DNA from 2 places in the Streptomyces sp. NPDC007875 genome. Region 2 is predicted to be linked to the other one. Evidence: predicted binding sites of a transcription regulator. Region 2 holds the regulator's gene; the other holds the start of a gene.
The links. Region 2 encodes HrcA, which represses chaperone genes, less so after heat shock. Its sites were predicted from a motif close to TTNGCACTCNGNNNNNCNGAGTGCNAA; they were not measured.
Positions count from the first base shown of each region.

Region 1 (9,568 bases), on a different contig from region 2:
CGCGCTGCTGGGGACGGTGCTCGGCGGGCGGATCGCGGACGCGCACCTGTTCGGCACGATGCTCGGGGGCATCACCGCCTCGACGGTCGTGCTGAGCGCGTTGGCGCTGACCGCGCACAGCGCGGTCGCGGCCGTGACATTGGCGCTGCTGCTCGGCTTCACCGCCTTCTTCACCGCGCCCGCGCTCAACGCCCGCATGTTCAACCTCGCGAACGCCGCGCCCACGCTCGCGGGCGCGACGAACACCTCGGCCTTCAACATCGGCAACACGGTGGGCCCGTGGCTCGGCGGGCTCGTCATCGACATGGGCTGGGGCTACCCGGCGGTCGCCTGGACGGGCGCGGCCCTCGCCGGTACGGGCGTGGTGACGACGGTCGCCGCGATGCGCCTGCACCGGGCGGCTGGTGCCTCGCGCGTCATCGCCACGTCGGCGACGTACTCCCCGGCGGATGCGGAAGCGGCCTCCGACCCGTCGCGCACGACGCGCTGAGAGACCCCGCCTCGCCGCGCGGGCGCGGCCACACCGCCCGCGCGGGGCACTCACCTTGGCGCCGGAGCTGAGCTCGATGCCCGCCATACCGCCCGCGGCACGGCCGCCCTCAGCCGCTCGGGAGCGCGGGCGGCATCGCGGCAGCGCACGCAGACCTACGCACGGCGAGGGCGTGCCGGCCGCACCGGGCGGCCGGTTGGCGGGGCGGGCCGCAGGCCCGCCCGCAGCGGTCAGTCCGCGTTCGCGGCTCGTTTGGGGCGGCGGAGGCCCGCGGCCTTCAGGCGACGGAGGAGTTCCTTGCTGCCGACCTCCTCCGCGCCCTCCCCTACCGCCTTCGCGTACAGCTCGCTCGGCAGGTCGTAGTGGTCACGGTCGAAGCCTCGGCGCGGGGCGCCGATGCGAGCGGCGAAGGCGTGCAGTTCGGCGTAGGACACATCGCTGACCAGGTGGGACCACAGGCGGCCGTGGCCCGGCCACGAGGGCGGGTCGATCAGTACGGCCATCAGAGGGTGGTGCCCAGCGAACCCACGGGCGCCACCGCGACCGCCGTCTTGCCGCAGACCCAGTGCGGGTTGGGGCCCAACTCGGGCTCCACATCAAGGGCGTGGAGGTCGCCGCCCTGGGTGCAGACGGGGCACAGCGGCCATCGGCCGTACCGTTCCAGCAGGGCGTCCTGGACGTCCTGGGCGACCAGACCGGCCACGTACTCAATGCCTTCCGGCCACTGCTCGACCCACCACCGACGGTGCGCGATCGCGTCTTCGACCAGCGAGACGATATCGGCCCGGGCGACCTCGCCCGCCGCGAGGTCGGCCAGGACAAGGGCGCGGGCCGCGTGCAGTGCGTGTTCGAGCTTCATGGGTCCCATTGTCACCTTTGCTTCCTCCTGGCGCCTGTTTGCTTCATCCGCGGTCTCGGTTCGTCCCCGGTCCCGCTTCATCTCCGGTCTTTTCGCACCCCCGCACCGCCGCACCGCCGCGCGGAGGGTTGACGGGCCCCATGGCCGGAAATAGTTTTCGCGGATGAGCAGCGACCTGAAGGAAACTTTCATGCCACCTCCGCAATCCGACCCCGCCCCGCCCGCTCCGGCCGCCCTCGCCGCGAAGGTCCGTACGTTAGGCCCGTCCATGACCCGCTCCATGCAGCGCGTGGCCGAGGCCGTGGCGGGGGATCCGGCCGGATGCGCGGCGCTCACCGTCACCGGGCTCGCCGAGCGGACCGGCACCAGCGAGGCCACCGTCGTCCGCACCTCCCGACTGCTCGGCTACCCCGGATATCGCGATCTGCGCATCGCGCTCGCCGCGCTCGCCGCACACCAGGCCGCCGGCCGGGCCCCGGCCGTCACCGCGGACATCGCGGTCGACGATCCGATCGCCGATGTGGTCACCAAGCTGGCGCGGGAGGAGCAGCAGTGTCTGGCCGACACCGCCGCCGTCCTGGACACCAGCCAGGTCGAGGCGGCCGTCTCGGCGCTGGCCACGGCTCGCCGGATCGATGTGTACGGGGTGGGGGCGTCCAGCCTCGTCGGCCAGGACCTGGTCCAGAAGCTGCTGCGTATCGGGCTGATAGCCCACGCCCACGCCGATCCGCACCTCGCGGTCACCAACGCGGTCCAGCTCCACTCAGGCGACGTCGCCATCGCGATCACCCACTCGGGGCGTACGACGGACGTCATCGAGCCGCTGCGGGTGGCCTTCGAGCGCGGCGCCACCACCGTCGCGATCACCGGACGGCCGGACGGCGAGGTCGCGCAGTACGCGGACCTGGTGCTCACCACCTCCACCGCCCGTGAGAGCGAGCTGCGCCCGGCGGCCATGTCGAGCCGCACCAGCCAGCTGCTGGTGGTGGACTGCCTGTTCATAGGGGTCGCCCAGCGGACGTACGAATCGGCCGCGCCCGCCCTCTCCGCGTCGTACGAGGCCCTCGCGCACCGCCACGACCCACGCCCCGGGCATCGCTGAGCCGGGCCGGTCCCACCCCAGGTTCCGCCCGCGGGCCACCCCCGACCCCCGGCCCCGCCCCTCTCCGCCTCTTCACCCCCCGCCCTCACCCTGACGTACCGGAAAGAGCCGCTTCACCATGACTTCCGCCGACTTCGCAGCCGACCCCACCGACTCTGCGGCCGACCAGGGCTCCGCACGGCTCCGCGCCCAGCTCGACACCCTGACCACCGAGGCGTTCCGCCCCGAACTCGCCGAGATCGACCGGCTCGACACCCTCGAGATCGCCCGGATCATGAACGCGGAGGACGCCGGTGTCCCCGCCGCCGTCGCCCTCCAGCTCCCCCGCATCGCCTCCGCCATCGACGCCATCACCGCGCGGATGTCCCGTGGCGGCCGTCTCCTCTATACGGGCGCGGGCACCGCCGGACGGCTCGGGGTGCTCGACGCGAGCGAATGCCCGCCCACCTTCAACACCCGGCCCGAGCAGGTCGTCGGGGTGATCGCGGGCGGCCCGGACGCCGTGGTGACCTCGGTCGAGGGCGCGGAGGACAGCGCGGAGCTGGCCGCCCGGGACCTCGACCAGCTCGGGATCGGCCCCGATGACACGGTGGTCGGCGTCTCGGCCTCCGGCCGCACCCCGTACGCCGTGGGCGCGGTCGAACACGGCCGACGGCTCGGCGCGCTCACCGTCGGGCTGTCCTGCAACGCCGACTCGGCGCTCGCCGCCGCGGCCGACCACGGCATCGAGGTCGTCGTGGGGCCGGAGCTGCTCACCGGCTCGACGCGGCTGAAGGCGGGCACGGCCCAGAAGCTGGTGCTCAACATGATCTCGACCATCACCATGATCCGGTTGGGCAAGACCTTCGGAAATCTCATGGTCGATGTGCGCGCCTCCAACGACAAGCTGCGCGCCCGCTCACGGAGGATCGTCTTCCTGGCGACCGGCGCCTCCGACCAGCGGATCGAAAGCGCGCTGGCGGCCACGGACGGCGAGGTGAAGAACGCGATCCTCACCATCCTGGGCGGGGTGGACGCCCCGACCGCCGAGAAACTGCTCGCCGAGGCGCACGGCCATCTGCGCGCCGCCCTCGATGCGGCTGAGGAGTAAGCCCCGGATACGCCGGGCCCCGGATACGCCTGCTCCCGTATCCGGGGCCCGGCCCCCAAAACGCCGTCGGGGCGGCACCCCTGGGAGAGGGTGCCGCCCCGACGTCCTGGACGGTACGACCGACCGGCGAACGAACGCGCCGAGTCGATCAGAAGTCCATGTCACCGCCCGGCATACCGCCCGGAGCGCCCGCCGGGGCGGCCTTCTCCGGCTTGTCGGCGATGACGGCCTCGGTGGTGAGGAACAGCGCGGCGATCGACGCGGCGTTCTGCAGCGCGGAGCGCGTGACCTTGGCCGGGTCGATGATGCCCTCGGCGATCAGGTCGACGTACTCACCGGTCGCGGCGTTGAGGCCGTGACCCGGGGTCAGGTTGCGCACCTTCTCGACCACGACGCCGCCCTCGAGACCGGCGTTGACCGCGATCTGCTTCAGCGGGGCCTCCAGGGCCAGGCGCACGGCCTGGGCACCGGTGGCCTCGTCGCCCTCGAGCTCCAGCTTCTCGAAGACCGAGACGGTCTGCAGCAGGGCCACGCCACCACCGGCGACGATGCCCTCCTCGACGGCCGCCTTGGCGTTGCGCACCGCGTCCTCGATGCGGTGCTTGCGCTCCTTGAGCTCGACCTCGGTGGCGGCACCGGCCTTGATGACGGCCACGCCGCCGGCCAGCTTCGCCAGGCGCTCCTGGAGCTTCTCGCGGTCGTAGTCCGAGTCCGAGGACTCGATCTCGGCGCGGATCTGGTTGACGCGGCCCTGCACCTGGTCGGTGTCGCCGGCGCCGTCCACGATGGTGGTCTCGTCCTTGGTGACGGTGACCTTGCGGGCGCGGCCGAGCAGGTCCAGCCCGGCGTTCTCCAGCTTGAGGCCGACCTCCTCGGAGATGACGGTGCCACCGGTGAGGATGGCGATGTCACCGAGCATGGCCTTACGGCGGTCACCGAAGCCCGGGGCCTTGACGGCGACGGACTTGAAGGTGCCACGGATCTTGTTGACGACCAGGGTGGCCAGGGCCTCGCCCTCGACGTCCTCGGCGATGATCAGCAGCGGCTTGCCCGACTGCATGACCTTCTCGAGCAGCGGGAGGAGGTCCTTCACGCTGCTGATCTTGGAGTTGACGATCAGGATGTACGGGTCGTCGAGCGACGCCTCCATACGCTCCATGTCCGTCGCGAAGTACGGGGAGATGTAGCCCTTGTCGAAGCGCATGCCCTCGGTGAGCTCGAGCTCGAGCCCGAAGGTCTGCGACTCCTCGACGGTGATGACACCTTCCTTGCCGACCTTGTCCATCGCCTCGGCGATGAGCTCACCGATCTGGGTGTCGGCGGCGGAGATGGAGGCGGTGGAGGCGATCTGCTCCTTGGTCTCCACGTCCTTGGCCTGCTCGAGAAGCTGGGCGGAGACGGCCTCGACGGCCTTCTCGATACCCCGCTTGAGCGCCATCGGGTTGGCACCCGCGGCGACGTTGCGCAGGCCCTCCTTGACCAGCGCCTGGGCGAGGACGGTCGCGGTCGTCGTGCCGTCACCGGCGACGTCGTCCGTCTTCTTCGCGACCTCCTTGACCAGCTCGGCGCCGATCTTCTCGTACGCGTCCTCGAGCTCGATCTCCTTGGCGATGGAAACACCATCGTTGGTGATCGTGGGGGCGCCCCACTTCTTCTCGAGGACGACGTTACGGCCCTTGGGGCCGAGGGTGACCTTGACGGCGTCGGCGAGCTGGTTCATCCCGCGCTCGAGGCCGCGCCGCGCCTCCTCGTCGAACGCGATGATCTTGGCCATGTGAAGTGGTCCTCCCAAGACGGGGTGGATTGCTCCGGACCGCGCTGGCGCCCGCGACGGACGGCCTGCCTGCCGTACGGTTCCTTGCCCCGCATGGCCTGGCGGGCCTCACCGACCCGGTCCTTCTGTCACTCTCAACGTCAGAGTGCTAACGCCAATGATTAGCACTCGGACCTATAGAGTGCAAGCGCCCGAAGGGCATCCTTGGGGGGCGGCGGCCGGGTGACGGGTGGGCATCCGCCCCTGCGCCGACTCGTAACGATCAGCGCGGACACGCCGAAGGGTCCGTACCCTGTTCGGGACACGGACCCTTCGGACTGTACTGTTCAGCTGCGTCGCGTCGGCGCGTCAGCCTACGGCCACGCGGACCATGTCGGCCTGCGGGCCCTTCTGACCCTGCGAGATCTCGAACTCGACCCGCTGGCCTTCCTCGAGGGTGCGGTACCCGTCCATCTGGATCGCGCTGTAGTGGACGAACACGTCCGCACCACCGTCGACCGCGATGAAGCCGTACCCCTTCTCCGCGTTGAACCACTTGACGGTGCCCTGAGCCATTCCTAACTCCCCTATTGCTGGCCCTTGCGCAGGACCGCACTCCGCGGACCCGGGTCAGACCTCACCCCCCGGATGTGGGGGGTGTGCGCCGGAACGCGTCGACCGCCGCTGAATGTATCCGTCCCAACGCCCTCTGCAACAGGTCAATCGGACGAGAATTCTGGGCGCGGTCGAACGGTTAAAAGTGAGAATTTATGTGAAGTTCGGGCAATCCGGGCGGGGCATAGGGAACCAACCCGACAATTCGTGCTCACACTTTACGCACAACTTGACGAGTTCTCATATGTGGTTCCGGCCCGGGGGCCATCGGGGAATCCGGGCAACTGTATCGCGATTCCACACACGGAATCGCCCCGTCCGGTTGTCCCCGGACGGGGCGATGCCAAAGGTGAGGAGGGTGGACGCGGGGTCAGCAGCCGCCCGCGACCGCCGGGATGATCGAGATCCCGGCACCGTCCGGGGTCGCCGTGGCCAGGCCGTCGGCGAAGCGGACGTCGTCGTCGTTGACGTAGACGTTGACGAAGCGGCGGAGCTTGCCGGTGTCGTCCAGGACGCGGGCCGCGATGCCCTGGTGGTTCTTCTCCAGGTCCGCCAGAACCTCGGCGAGGGTCGCGCCCTCGGCGGGGACCTCGGCCTGACCGGCGGTGTACGTGCGCAGGATGGTCGGGATTCGGACGTTGACGCTCATGCGAGACCAGCCTCTCGGAACGAGTCAAGGGTGGGGCGGATGATGGCAGAGGGACCGGTGGTGGGGGCCACCGCGTCGAGGGTCTTGAGGCCGTCGCCGGTGTTGAGCACGACGGTCGTCAGGGACGGGTCGAGCAGACCGTCCTCGATCAGCTTCTTGGTCACGCCGACGGTCACCCCGCCCGCGGTCTCCGCGAAGATCCCCTCGGTGCGGGCGAGCAGCTTGATCGCGTCGACGATCTGCTCGTCGTTCACGTCCTCCACCGCGCCGCCCGTACGGCGGGCGATGTCCAGGACGTACGGGCCGTCCGCGGGGTTGCCGATGGCCAGCGACTTGGCGATGGTCTGCGGCTTCTGCGGCCGGACGACGTCATGGCCGGCCTTGAAGGCGGCGGAGACCGGGGAGCAGCCCTCGGCCTGGGCGCCGAAGATCTTGTAGGGCTTGTCCTCGACCAGACCGATCGCGATCAGCTCCTTCAGCCCCTTGTCGATCTTGGTGAGCTGGGAGCCGGAGGCGATCGGGATGACGATCTGGTCCGGCAGCCGCCAGCCCAGCTGCTCGCAGATCTCGTACGCCAGGGTCTTGGAGCCCTCGCCGTAGTACGGCCGCAGATTGACGTTGACGAAGCCCCAGCCCTCGCCCACCGGGTCGCCGATCAGCTCGCTGCAGAAGCGGTTGACGTCGTCGTAGGTGCCCTCGATGCCGACCAGCTCACCGCCGTAGACCGCGGCCATGACGACCTTGCCCGCCTCCAGGTCGTGCGGGATGAAGACGCAGGAGCGGAAGCCCGCACGGGCGGCCGCGGCGCCGACCGCGCCGGCGAGGTTGCCGGTGGAGGAGCAGGAGAGGGTGGTGAAGCCGAAGGTGCGGGCGGCCTGGACGGCGATGGCGACGACCCGGTCCTTGAAGGAGTGGGTGGGGTTGCCGGAGTCGTCCTTGATGTGCAGCTCACCGGTGACGCCGAGCTCACGGGCGAGGTTGTCGGCCTTCACCAGCTGGGTGAAACCGGGGTGCAGGCTGGGCAGGTCCGCCACGTCCGCGGGGACGGGCAGCAGCGGGGCATAGCGCCAGATGCTGTTCGGACCGGCCTCGATCCGCCGGCGCAGCTCCTCCGGGTCGCCGGCCGGCAGCTCGTACGCGACCTCGAGCGGCCCGAAACAGACCTCACACGCGAAGATCGGGCCCAGATCGAACCGCTCACCGCACTCCCGGCAGGACAATGCGATGGCGGGACCGAAGGCACCGGAGGGGTCGGAGGCGGAGGAAGTGGTTGAGCTTTCTACTGACTGCACAGCCATGGATGGCGAGGCCCTTTCTCCTCATCTTCCTCGCGACGCATTTCGCCACGAGACGGAATTGGCACCTTCCCGAGCTGGGAGCCTCGCTGCGGAATGCGAGATCAGCTGGAGGGTTGCCGGGGCTTCAACGGGCCGTTCCCTCTGCCCCTCTGGATGAGCGGTATGGCACCGGGCGGACCCGGGCGTTTGTGAGCACGGCATCATCACGGGCTTCCTCGGTAAACACCGAGGTCGACCCCGACATACGACGGCCATGTGCGTTGTTCAAGACTGTAACCGAAGGCCCGGATGGTTGAGCTAGCCGTCCGAAGCGCGAGATGGATCACAGCGACCACGGCAGGGAGAGACACAGGTGCTGGATGAGGTGGAGCGCTGGCTGAAGCACCGCTCCTGGTCGGCCGACGACCGGCCGCTGGACCGCCTGCTGGACGCGAAGCGGGGCTCGGCGACGACCCTGAGCGTGGTCCTGCCCGCCCTGAACGAGGAGGCCACGGTCGGCGAGATCGCCGCGACGATCCGCCGGGAGCTGATGAGCGAGGCGGCGCCGCTGGTGGACGAGCTGGTGGTGCTGGACTCCGGCTCGACGGACCGCACCGCCGAGGTCGCCGCGGCGGCGGGCGCCACCGTCGTCCCCCGCGACTCGCTGCTGCCCCGGCTGCCCGCGCTGCCCGGCAAGGGCGAGGTGCTGTGGCGGTCCCTGCTGGCCACGAGCGGCGACATCATCTGCTTCATCGACGCCGACCTGCGGGAATTCGATCCGCGCTTTGTCTCGGGGATCGTCGGTCCGCTGCTGACCGACCCCACGCTGCAGCTGGTGAAGGGCATGTACGACCGCCCGCTCGGCGAGGTGGCGGGCCAGGGCGGCCGGGTCACCGAGCTGGTCGCCCGCCCGCTGCTGAATCTGCACTGGCCCCAGCTGGCCGGATTCGTCCAGCCGCTGGGCGGTGAGTACGCGGCACGCCGCACGCTGCTGGAGCGGCTGCCCTTCCCGGTCGGCTACGGGGTCGAGCTGGGGCTGCTGGTCGACGCGCTGCACACGGTGGGTCTCGACGCACTCGGCCAGGTGGACATCGGGGTGCGCAAACACCGCCACCAGGACGGGCTGGCGCTCGGCCGGATGGCCGCCGCGATCTACCGCACCGCACAGCTGCGGCTGGCCCGGGGCCATTTGGTGCGGCCGCGGCTGACCCAGTTCGACCGGGGCGACAACGGCTTCGAGCCGCGCACCACGGACGTGGACACCGAGGAGCGGCCGCCGATGATCGAGATACCGGAGTACGCGGAGCGGCGCGCGGCGTGATGCGTACACGCGGCGCGGCGTGACCGCCCCGGTGGGGGCATCACGCGATAGCCCCTACGGGCGGAAACAGGCCGCCCCATACCGCCTACGGGGCAAGAAACCGTACGTACGTTTGCGCGGGGTCGTGGCTGGCTAGGCTCGCGATATGGCAGTTCCGCGCACCGCTCCGATCCTGGTCGCGTCCAACCGCGGCCCGGTCTCGTACACCCTGGGCGAGGACGGCTCGCTCACCGCCCGGCGCGGCGGTGGCGGGCTGGTCTCCGGCCTCAGCGCCATCGGAACCGACGCGAACGCGGTGTGGGTGTGCGCGGCGCTCGGGGAGGGTGATCGCGAGGCGGCCCGGCGCGCCGGGGAGAGCCATCTGAACCCCGGTGACACCGGCGGCCAGCAGGTGCGGATGCTCGACATCGCA
Region 1 covers NZ_JBIADZ010000006.1:363,338-372,905, reverse strand. The annotation lists gene ACFYOY_RS16180 (Cmx/CmrA family chloramphenicol efflux MFS transporter) at 1-490, shown strand, start outside; gene ACFYOY_RS16175 (DUF4031 domain-containing protein) at 721-993, opposite strand; gene ACFYOY_RS16170 (hypothetical protein) at 993-1,349, opposite strand; gene ACFYOY_RS16165 (MurR/RpiR family transcriptional regulator) at 1,513-2,451, shown strand; gene murQ (N-acetylmuramic acid 6-phosphate etherase) at 2,570-3,541, shown strand; gene groL (chaperonin GroEL) at 3,690-5,315, opposite strand; gene ACFYOY_RS16150 (cold-shock protein) at 5,664-5,870, opposite strand; gene ACFYOY_RS16145 (MoaD/ThiS family protein) at 6,280-6,558, opposite strand; gene thrC (threonine synthase) at 6,555-7,856, opposite strand; SAM riboswitch class I at 7,875-8,016, opposite strand; gene ACFYOY_RS16135 (glucosyl-3-phosphoglycerate synthase) at 8,209-9,156, shown strand; gene ACFYOY_RS16130 (trehalose-6-phosphate synthase) at 9,302-9,568, shown strand, end outside.
Region 1: groL (chaperonin GroEL) is a predicted target of HrcA. The motif match lies at 5,477-5,503, and genes of this name have one in related genera.

Region 2 (9,568 bases):
GCGTTGCAGCTCATCCAGCGGACGCCGACACCGCCCCGCTCCAGCGCCTCCGTGACGACCTGGTCCGTGGTGATCGCGACCGTCACGGAGCTGATACCGCTCCCCGTCGGCTCACACGCCGTCACCGCGACCGCCGCGCCGACCGCCGCGACGGACAAGAGCGTCCGTCCCCGTCGTGCCTGACTCAATACCCCCATAGGGGATAGGTTCCCATCGGCCGACGCGTATCGGAAGGCCGTCCTCGGCCAGGTACGGGCGCACAGAAGCGCGAAGAGACCCCTAAGGGGTTTCTCACCCCAGAGGACCCTCTCATCCCCAGCGGCCGGTGCGGCCGAGCAGCAGCGCGGCGGCCGCCGTTCCGGCCGTGGAGGTGCGCAGCACGCTCGGGCCCAGCCGGTACGGCCGCGCGCCCGCCTCGGCGAAGGCCGCCAACTCCTCGGGGGACACGCCCCCTTCGGGCCCGACGACCAGCACGATCTCGCCACTCGCGGGCAGTTGGGCCGTCGCGAGCGGTTCCCCGCCCTCCTCGTGGAGCACGGCCGCGAACGCGGCTTCGGCGAGAAGCCGGGCAACCTGTTTGGTCGTCATCGCGTCCGTGACCTCGGGGAAGGTCAGCCGACGGGACTGCTTGCCCGCCTCGCGCGCGGTCGACCGCCACTTGCCGAGCGCCTTGAGGCCGCGCTCGCCCTTCCACTGGGTGATGCAGCGGGACGCCGACCACGGAACGACGGCGTCCACGCCGGTCTCCGTCATGGTCTCCACCGCCAGTTCGCCCCGGTCGCCCTTGGGCAGCGCCTGGACGACGGTGATCCTCGGATCCGGGGCCGGCTCCCGGCGCACCTCGTCCACCGCGACCTGCAGCCGGTCCTTGCCCTCGACGGCCGCCACGGTGCCCTGGACGCCCGTACCGTGGCCGTCCGTCACCACCACGGGCTCACCGACGCGCAGCCGCCTTACGGACACCGCGTGGCGCCCCTCCGGGCCGTCCAGCCAGACCCGGGCCCCCGTGGCCGCACCCGCCAGGGAGTCGGCCACGAACACCGGGGCGGTCACGACACCGCACCCCGCTGGGGCTGAAGGCCCAACTCGCCCCGTGCGGCGTCGAGTTCCACCGCGAGCGTCTCCACCAGCCGCGCGGCGGGCAACTCGCGCGCCAGCCGGTGCCCCTGCCCGGCCCACAGCGCCATCCCCTGCGGATCGCCCGCCTTGGCGGCCGCCTTACGGAGACCGGACGTCATGTGGTGCAGCTGGGGGTAGGCGGCGGGCGCGTGCGGGCCGTGCTCGCGCATGAAGCGGTTGACCAGGCCCCGGGCCGGGCGGCCGGAGAAGGCGCGGGTCAGCTCGGTCCGGCCGAACAGCGGATCCGTCATCGCCTGCTTGTGCAGGGCGTTCGCCCCGGACTCGGGGCACACCAGGAACGCGGTCCCCATCTGGGCCGCGACCGCGCCCGCGGCCAGCGCCGCGGCGATCTGCGAACCACGCATTATCCCGCCCGCCGCGATGATCGGGATCTGGACGTACTCACGGACCAGCGTGATCAGCGACAGCAGACCGAGCCCGGCGCCCATCCCGTCGACGGCCGGGTCATTGCTGTACGTGCCCTGATGGCCGCCCGCCTCCACGCCCTGCACACAGACGGCGTCGGCGCCCGCCCACTGGGCGGTCTGCGCCTCGACGGGCGAGGTCACGGTCACGATCGTGCGGGTGCCGGCCTTGGCGAAGGCGTCGAGGACCGCACGGGTCGGGCAGCCGAAGGTGAACGAGACGACCGGAACCGGGTTGTCGAGGAGTACGGCGAGCTTGGCGTCGTACGCGTCGTCCGAGCCCGCGTCCGGATCGCCCAGCGGAGTCTCGTACCAGGCCGCCTCGCCCGTGAGCCGTGCCCGGTAGGTCCCGACGGCGGCCGTGTCGGCGTTGGACGGCTGCGGCATGAACAGGTTGACACCGAAGTGCCGTCCGGTCAGCCCTCGCAGCTGTTTGATCTCCTCATACATCGCTTCCGGCGTCTTGTAGCCGGCAGCGAGGAAACCGAGGCCACCGGCCTCGGAGACAGTGGCGGCGAGCTGCGGGCAGGAGGCTCCACCCGCCATCGGCGCCTGCACGATCGGGTACCGGTAAAGATCGGTCAGCGCGGAGGACATGGCCACATCGTGCCATGCCCTCCACATGGGCTCACCACCGGATCAGCAGCGCTGCGGGCGTCAGCGGCGCCCTACGGGCCGCATCCCGGCCCGGAAGCGCCTACCGCCCGTTGAACGCGTCCTTCAAGCGCGAGAACAGCCCCTGCTGCCCCGGCTTGAATTCGCCGACCGGGCGCTCCTCACCGCGCAGCTTCGACAGCCGCCGCAGCAGCTCCTCCTGCTCCGGGTCGAGCTTGGTCGGGGTGGTCACCTCGACGTGCACGATCAGATCGCCCCGGCCGCCGCCCCGCAGATGGGTGACGCCGCGCTGGTGCAGCGGGATCGACTGGCCGGACTGGGTGCCGGGCCGGATGTCGACCTCCTCCAGGCCGTCCAGCGTCTCCAGCGGCACCTTGGTGCCCAGCGACGCCGCCGTCATCGGGATGGTCACCGTGCAGTGCATATCGTCGCCGCGCCGCTGGAAGACCGGGTGCGGGACCTCGTGGATCTCCACATACAGGTCGCCCGCCGGGCCGCCGCCGGGTCCGACCTCGCCCTCACCAGCCAGCTGGATCCGGGTGCCGTTGTCCACACCGGCGGGGATCTTCACGGTCAGGGTGCGCCGCGAGCGGATCCGGCCGTCGCCCGCGCACTCCGGGCACGGGGTCGGCACCACGGTGCCGAAGCCCTGGCACTGGGGGCACGGCCGCGAGGTCATGACCTGGCCCAGGAAGGACCGCGTCACCTGGGAGACCTCACCGCGGCCACGGCACATGTCACAGGTCTGCGCCGAGGTGCCCGGCGCCGCGCCCTCGCCGCTGCACGTGGTGCAGACGACCGCGGTGTCGACCTGGATGTCCTTGGTGGTCCCGAACGCGGCCTCGCTGAGCTCCACGTCCAGACGGATCATCGCGTCCTGACCGCGCCGGGTCCTGGAGCGCGGGCCGCGCTGCGAAGCGGTCCCGAAGAACGCGTCCATGATGTCCGAGAAGTTGCCGAAGCCCCCGCCGAAGCCGCCGGCGCCACCGCCGCCGGCCCCGGACATCGGGTCTCCGCCCAGGTCGTAGACCTGCTTCTTCTGTGGGTCCGACAAGACCTCGTAAGCGGCGTTGATCTCCTTGAACCGCTCCTGGGTCTTCGGATCCGGGTTCACATCCGGATGCAGCTCGCGTGCGAGCCGGCGGAATGCCTTCTTGATCTGGTCCTGCGAGGCATCACGCGGCACGCCCAGGACTGCGTAGTAGTCCGTCGCCACTTACGACTCCGCCAGGATCTGTCCGACGTAACGTGCCACTGCGCGTACCGCTCCCATCGTTCCGGGGTAGTCCATGCGGGTCGGTCCGACCACGCCGAGTTTGGCGACCGCCTCGTCGCCGGAACCGTAGCCGACCGCGACGACCGAGGTGGCGTTGAGCCCCTCGTGAGCATTCTCATGCCCGATCCGCACGGTCATACCCGAGTCCTTGGCCTCGCCCAGCAACTTGAGGAGGACGACATGCTCCTCCAGTGCCTCCAGGACGGGCCGGATCGTCAGGGGGAAATCATGCACGAAACGCGTGAGGTTCGCGGTGCCGCCGATCATCAGCCGCTCCTCGGTCTCCTCCACCAGCGTCTCGAGCAAGGTCGACAGCACGATCGAGACGGTCCCCCGGTCCTCCTGTTCGAAGGACTCCGGAAGATCCTGCACCAACTGCGGCACATCCGCGAAACGCCGACCCACGACCCGGCTGTTGAGCCGGGCGCGCAGATCGGCCAGCGAGTCCTCGGTGATCGGAGTGGGGCAGTCCACCATGCGCTGCTCCACCCGGCCGGTGTCGGTGATCAGCACCAGCATCACCCGGGCCGTGGCCAGCGGCAGCAGCTCCACATGGCGCACCGTCGAGCGGGTCAGCGATGGATACTGCACCACCGCCACCTGCCGGGTCAGCTGCGCCAGCAGCCGGACCGTGCGGCCCACCACGTCATCGAGGTCGACCGCACCGTCCAGGAAGTTCTGAATGGCCCGCCGCTCCGGGCTGGACAGCGGCTTCACTCCCGCCAGCTTGTCCACGAAGAGGCGATAGCCCTTGTCCGTGGGGATCCGCCCGGCGCTCGTATGCGGCTGGGCGATGAACCCCTCGTCCTCCAGAGCGGCCATGTCGTTACGCACCGTGGCCGGGGAGACCCCCAGCCGGTGCCGCTCGGTGAGCGCCTTGGAGCCGACCGGCTCCTCCGTCCCCACATAGTCCTGGACAATGGCACGCAGCACCTCGAGTCTGCGTTCGCTGAGCACCCCGCGCACCTCCAGTCCAGCGGTCTCATCAGGTCGTCCGCCTGGCACTCACTGGGCACGAGTGCCAGAGCCCCTCCGCCAGTGTACGGCGGGGTGCGGTGGCATGGGCAAGAGTCGCCGCTGGCAGCAACTCTCCCCCATCCCTGTTGAGCTAGCGTCGCGGTATGGAGACGTGTTGGGAAGAGGCAGGCTGGGAGCGGCTCGCGCCCGGTGTGGCCCGCCGTCGGTTGCCGGAGTGGGACGAAACGGTCGGCGTGGTCGTCGGCCGGACCGACATCCTCGTCGTGGACACCGGCGCGACCCTGCGCGCCGGTGCCGAGCTGCGCGCCCTGATCACCCGGCTGACCGGCCGCCGCCCCACCCGGATCGCGCTCACCCATCCGCACTTCGACCACGTCCTGGGCTCGGCCGCCTTCGCGGGCTGCGAGGTGTACGGGGCCACGGGCATGGACGAGCTGCTGCGCCGCGAGCGGGAGACGCTGCGCGAGGACGCGATCCGCCACGGGGTGGACCGGGACGCCGCCACCGAGGCCGTGGACCATCTGGTCGGCCCGCACCACCCGGTCTCCGGGGAGCTCACCCTCGACCTGGGCGACCGGCCGGTGCTGCTGGCCAATGTGGGGCCCGGCCACACCGCCCATGACCTGGCCGTTCTGGTGCCCGGCCGGCCCGAGGTGGTCTTCTGCGGCGATCTGGTGGAGGAGTCCGGCACGCCCCAGGCCGGACCGGACGCGATCCCGGGCCGCTGGCCCGCCGCCCTCGACCGGCTGCTCGCCCTCGGCGGCCCGGACGCGCGATACGTCCCGGGGCACGGCTCGGTCGTGGACGCCGCGTTCGTGCGGGCCCAACGTGACGAACTGGCGGCCCGCTTCGGCGTGTCCCTCTAGGCGTCCACCTAGTTGTCCGCACTACAGGAGTGGGCGGTCGTCGCGCGCTATCGTCATCCGGATGCGACAGTACGACCCGGACCTGACCCCGCCCTGGAAGCGGCAGCGGCCCGCCCCGGAGGTCCCCGCCGAACCGGACCTCGTCGTGGAGGAGGTCACCACCGGCTTCTGCGGCGCCGTGATCCGCTGCGAGAAGACCGCCCAGGGCCCCACGGTCACTCTGGAGGACCGCTTCGGCAAACATCGTGTCTTCCCCATGGAGGCGCGCGGTTTTCTCCTCGAGGGGCGTGTCGTCACCCTCGTACGCCCGCGCGCGGCGGCCCCCAGCGCGCCCCAGCGCACGGCCTCGGGGTCGATCGCCGTTCCGGGAGCGCGCGCGAGGGTCGCCCGTGCGGGGCGCATCTACGTCGAGGGGCGCCATGACGCGGAGCTGGTGGAGCGGGTCTGGGGCGACGATCTGCGCATCGAGGGCGTCGTCGTGGAGTACCTGGAGGGCGTCGACGACCTGCCCGCCATCGTCGATGACTTCTCCCCCGGCCCGGACGCCCGGCTCGGCGTCCTCGTCGACCACCTGGTGACGGGCTCCAAGGAGTCCCGTATCGCCGCGCAGGTCACCGGCGAGCAGGTGCTGGTCCTCGGCCACCCCTACATCGACATCTGGGAGGCCGTGAAGCCGTCGTCCGTCGGCATCCCGGCCTGGCCGACGGTGCCGCACGGCCAGGACTGGAAGAAGGGCGTCTGCCGTGCCCTGGGCTGGCCGGAGAACACCGGGGCCGCCTGGCAGCGGATCCTGTCCTCGGTCCACTCCTACAAGGACCTCCAGCCGGAGCTCCTGGGGAGGGTGGAGGAGTTGATCGACTTCGTGACGGCCCCGCAGGGCTGACGGCTCAGCTCTCAGTCCACCAGGTCGCGCACCACCGCGTCCGCCAGCAGCCGCCCGCGCAGCGTGAGCACGGCCCGCCCCCGTCCGTACGGCTCCGGGTCCAGCAGGCCGTCCTCCAGCGCCCGTGCCGCGGCTGCCGCCCCGGCCGGGCGCAGCAGCTCCAGCGGGCAGCCCTCGACCAGCCGCAGCTCCAGCAGGATCCGCTCCACCCGGCGCTCCTCGCCGGTCAGCAGCTCCCGGCCCGCGCCGGGCGACCGGCCCTCGCCCAGGGCCTGCGCATACGCCCCGGGGTGCTTCACGTTCCACCACCGCACGCCGCCCACGTGGCTGTGTGCGCCGGGGCCGGCGCCCCACCAGTCGGCGCCGCGCCAGTACAGCTCGTTGTGCCGGCAGCGCCCGGCGGGCGAGGTGGCCCAGTTGGAGACCTCGTACCAGGCGAACCCGGCGGCCGACAGGGTCTCCTCGGCGATCAGATAGCGGTCCGCGTGCACATCGTCGTCGGTCATCGAAACCTCGCCGCGCCGGATCCGCCGCGCCAGCTGGGTGCCCTCCTCCACGATCAGCGCATACGCCGACACATGGTCCGGCCCCGCGCCGAGCGCCGCCTCCAGGGAGGCCCGCCAGTCCGCGTCGCTCTCCCCCGGCGTCCCGTAGATCAGGTCCAGGTTCACATGGTCGAACCCGGCCGCCCGCGCCTCGGCCACGCACGCCTCCGGCCGCCCGGGGGTATGCGTACGGTCCAGCACCTTCAGAACGTGCTGCCGGGCGCTCTGCATCCCGAAGGAGATCCGGTTGAACCCCGCCTCCCGCAGCTCCGCCAGATAGCGCGGGTCGACCGACTCCGGATTCGCCTCGGTCGTGACCTCGACCCCCTCGGCCAGCCCGAACTCCTCCCGGATCGCCCCGAGCATCCGCCCGAGGTCCGCCGCGGCGAGCAGGGTCGGGGTCCCGCCGCCGACGAAGACGGTCTCCACGGGCCGCGGGTCCTCGCCCAGCACCTTCCGCGCCAGCCGCACCTCGTCGACGACCTGCTCGGCGTAGTTGTCCCGCGAGGCGAGCACACCGCCGGAGCCGCGCAGCTCACTGGCGGTGTAGGTGTTGAAGTCGCAGTAGCCGCAGCGGGTGGCGCAGTACGGCACATGCAGATAGAACCCCAGCGGCCGACGCTCCGCCCCCGCCAAAGCGGTCGCGGGCAGTGCGCCGTCCTCGGGCATGGGCTCACCATCTGGCAGTACGGAAGGCATGCCCCCATTGTCCGTCACGGCCCGCGCCGCCCAGGACCACGAGGTGCGGGCCCCGGAGCCCGGAGCCCGGGCCTGTCCGGGCCTGTCCGGGCCCGCCCGGGCCTGCCCGGCGGATCGTCGCCGCACAGGGCCTCGCCGGACGGGGCCTAGACCACCTTCAGGACCAGCATCGCCAGGTCGTCGTCCGGCGGCTCCGCCGCGAACTCGTCCACCGCCTGCCGCACCCGCTCCGCGACCTCCCGCGCGCTCAGCCCCGCGCACAGCGCGAACGCCGCCGCCAGGCCGTCCTCGTCGTCGAACTGCCGGTCGCCGGATCGGTGCTCCGTCACCCCGTCCGTCACACAGAGCAGCGTTTCCCCGGGCGCCAGATCGAACGATTCACTCTCGTACGTCACATCGTCCACAACGCCCAGCAGTATCTGCGGCGCCGCGACGGTCCGCACCTCGCCCTCGGGCCGCAGCACCAGCGGCAGCGGATGTCCCGCGCTGGCCAGCGTGCAGCGCACCCCCTGGCCCTCGCCCAGCGGCTCCAGCTCCCCGTACAGCAGCGACAGGAACCGCGCGACCCCGCCGCCCACCGGGAGCCCCGTGCCGACCAGGCCGCCGTCCATCAGCTCCACGACCCCGGCGGGGCCTCCCACGGCCTCCACACCGGCCGCCACGGCCTCCGCGGCGCCCTCGACCGCCTGTTCCACCGCCTCCTCGCCCAGGAGCTGGTTGAGCCGGTCCAGGACCTCTCCCACGCCGTACCCCTCGCGGGCGAGCAGCCGCAGCCAGGGCCGGACGAGGCCGGTCACCACGGCCGCCTCCGGGCCGTTTCCGCAGACGTCGCCCAGGACGAAGCACCAGCGGCCGTCACCGGCCGGGAAGACGTCGTAGAAGTCGCCCCCGGCCGAGATGTCGCCGGTCGGCTCGTACACGACCGCCGACTCGACGCCGGGGATGCGCGGGATGACGGACGGCAGCAGTCCGCGCTGCAGCACCCGGCTGATGGTCGCCTGCCGGGTGTAGCGGCGGGCGGAGGCGAGTGCCAGGGCGACGCGGCGGGCGAAGTCCTCGACCAGGCCGACCGCTTCGTCCGGCATCCGCACCAGCCCGGCCCGCCCCAGCAACAGCGTGCCGAGCGCCCGGCCGCCCGCGACCAGCCGGCAGGCGAGGGCCGCGCCGCCGGGCCCGTACGCGGCGGGGTCGGCCGGCCAGGGCCACTCCACGGCGCTGCCGCGGACGGCGGCGGGCACCTGGGGCGGCTCCTTCTCCAGCACCCGCCGCAGGCCCTCGATGCGCCCCTCGCTGGCGTGCCAGACCCGGGCCAGCCGCGGCGGGCCGCTCGTGGAGTCGAGCCAGATCGCGCACCAGTCGGCGAGCCGGGGCACCAGCAGCTGGCCGGCGAGCGAGGTCACCATGTCCTCGTCGAACTGCCCGGCCAGCAGGTCGGACGCCTCAGCGAGGAAGGAGAGCGCGCCGCGCTGGATCCAGTCGGGGTCGAGGCGGACGGGGGCGCGGCCCGGCGCGGGCGCGACGATCTCGACGGACTCCTTACGGCCTTCACAGACGACTCCCGCGCCCTCAGGGACGGGGCCCAGGCCCTCGCGGACGGCCCCCGCCCCGAACCCGCCCTCGGGCTCGGCCACGGTGGCGGTCGCCGGGTCCATGGCGGCCGCGGCGTCCATGAAGACCGAGCCCATGGTGCCCGTCCCCGCGGTGGCCGCCCCGGTGGGCGCCACCGCCATCTGGAACCACACCGACTTGGTCGCCCGCCGGTAGGTCGTCCCCCAGGACTCGGCGAGCTCGGCCACCAGGCGCAGCCCGTGGCCACCGGCGTACTCCGGCCGCTCGTCCGGATCCGGCGGATCGCCGCGCACCACCCGGGTGGGGTGGTGATCGGTCACCTCCACCACCAGGGACGGCGGTTCGCCCTCACGGTCCGACACATCGAGCGCACAGCTCACCTCGACGGCGGTGCCGGCGTGCACCACCGCGTTGGTGACCAGCTCGCTCACCAGCAGTATGGCCTCGTCCGCGACCCGGTCGGTGACCCGGTCGGCGGCCGGGACCTCGAGCGCGGCCCAGTCGGCGAGGGCGGCACGGACGAACCGGCGGGCGGCCGAGGCCGCGAGCGGAGTGCCGGGCAGGCTGACGCGCGCCGAGGCGCTGGTACGAAC
Region 2 covers NZ_JBIADZ010000007.1:227,214-236,781, reverse strand. The annotation lists gene ACFYOY_RS17175 (hypothetical protein) at 1-158, opposite strand, end outside; gene ACFYOY_RS17170 (16S rRNA (uracil(1498)-N(3))-methyltransferase) at 310-1,053, opposite strand; gene ACFYOY_RS17165 (nitronate monooxygenase) at 1,050-2,141, opposite strand; gene dnaJ (molecular chaperone DnaJ) at 2,242-3,375, opposite strand; gene hrcA (heat-inducible transcriptional repressor HrcA) at 3,376-4,392, opposite strand; gene ACFYOY_RS17150 (MBL fold metallo-hydrolase) at 4,557-5,279, shown strand; gene ACFYOY_RS17145 (DUF3097 domain-containing protein) at 5,341-6,162, shown strand; gene hemW (radical SAM family heme chaperone HemW) at 6,174-7,406, opposite strand; gene ACFYOY_RS17135 (SpoIIE family protein phosphatase) at 7,553-9,568, opposite strand, start outside.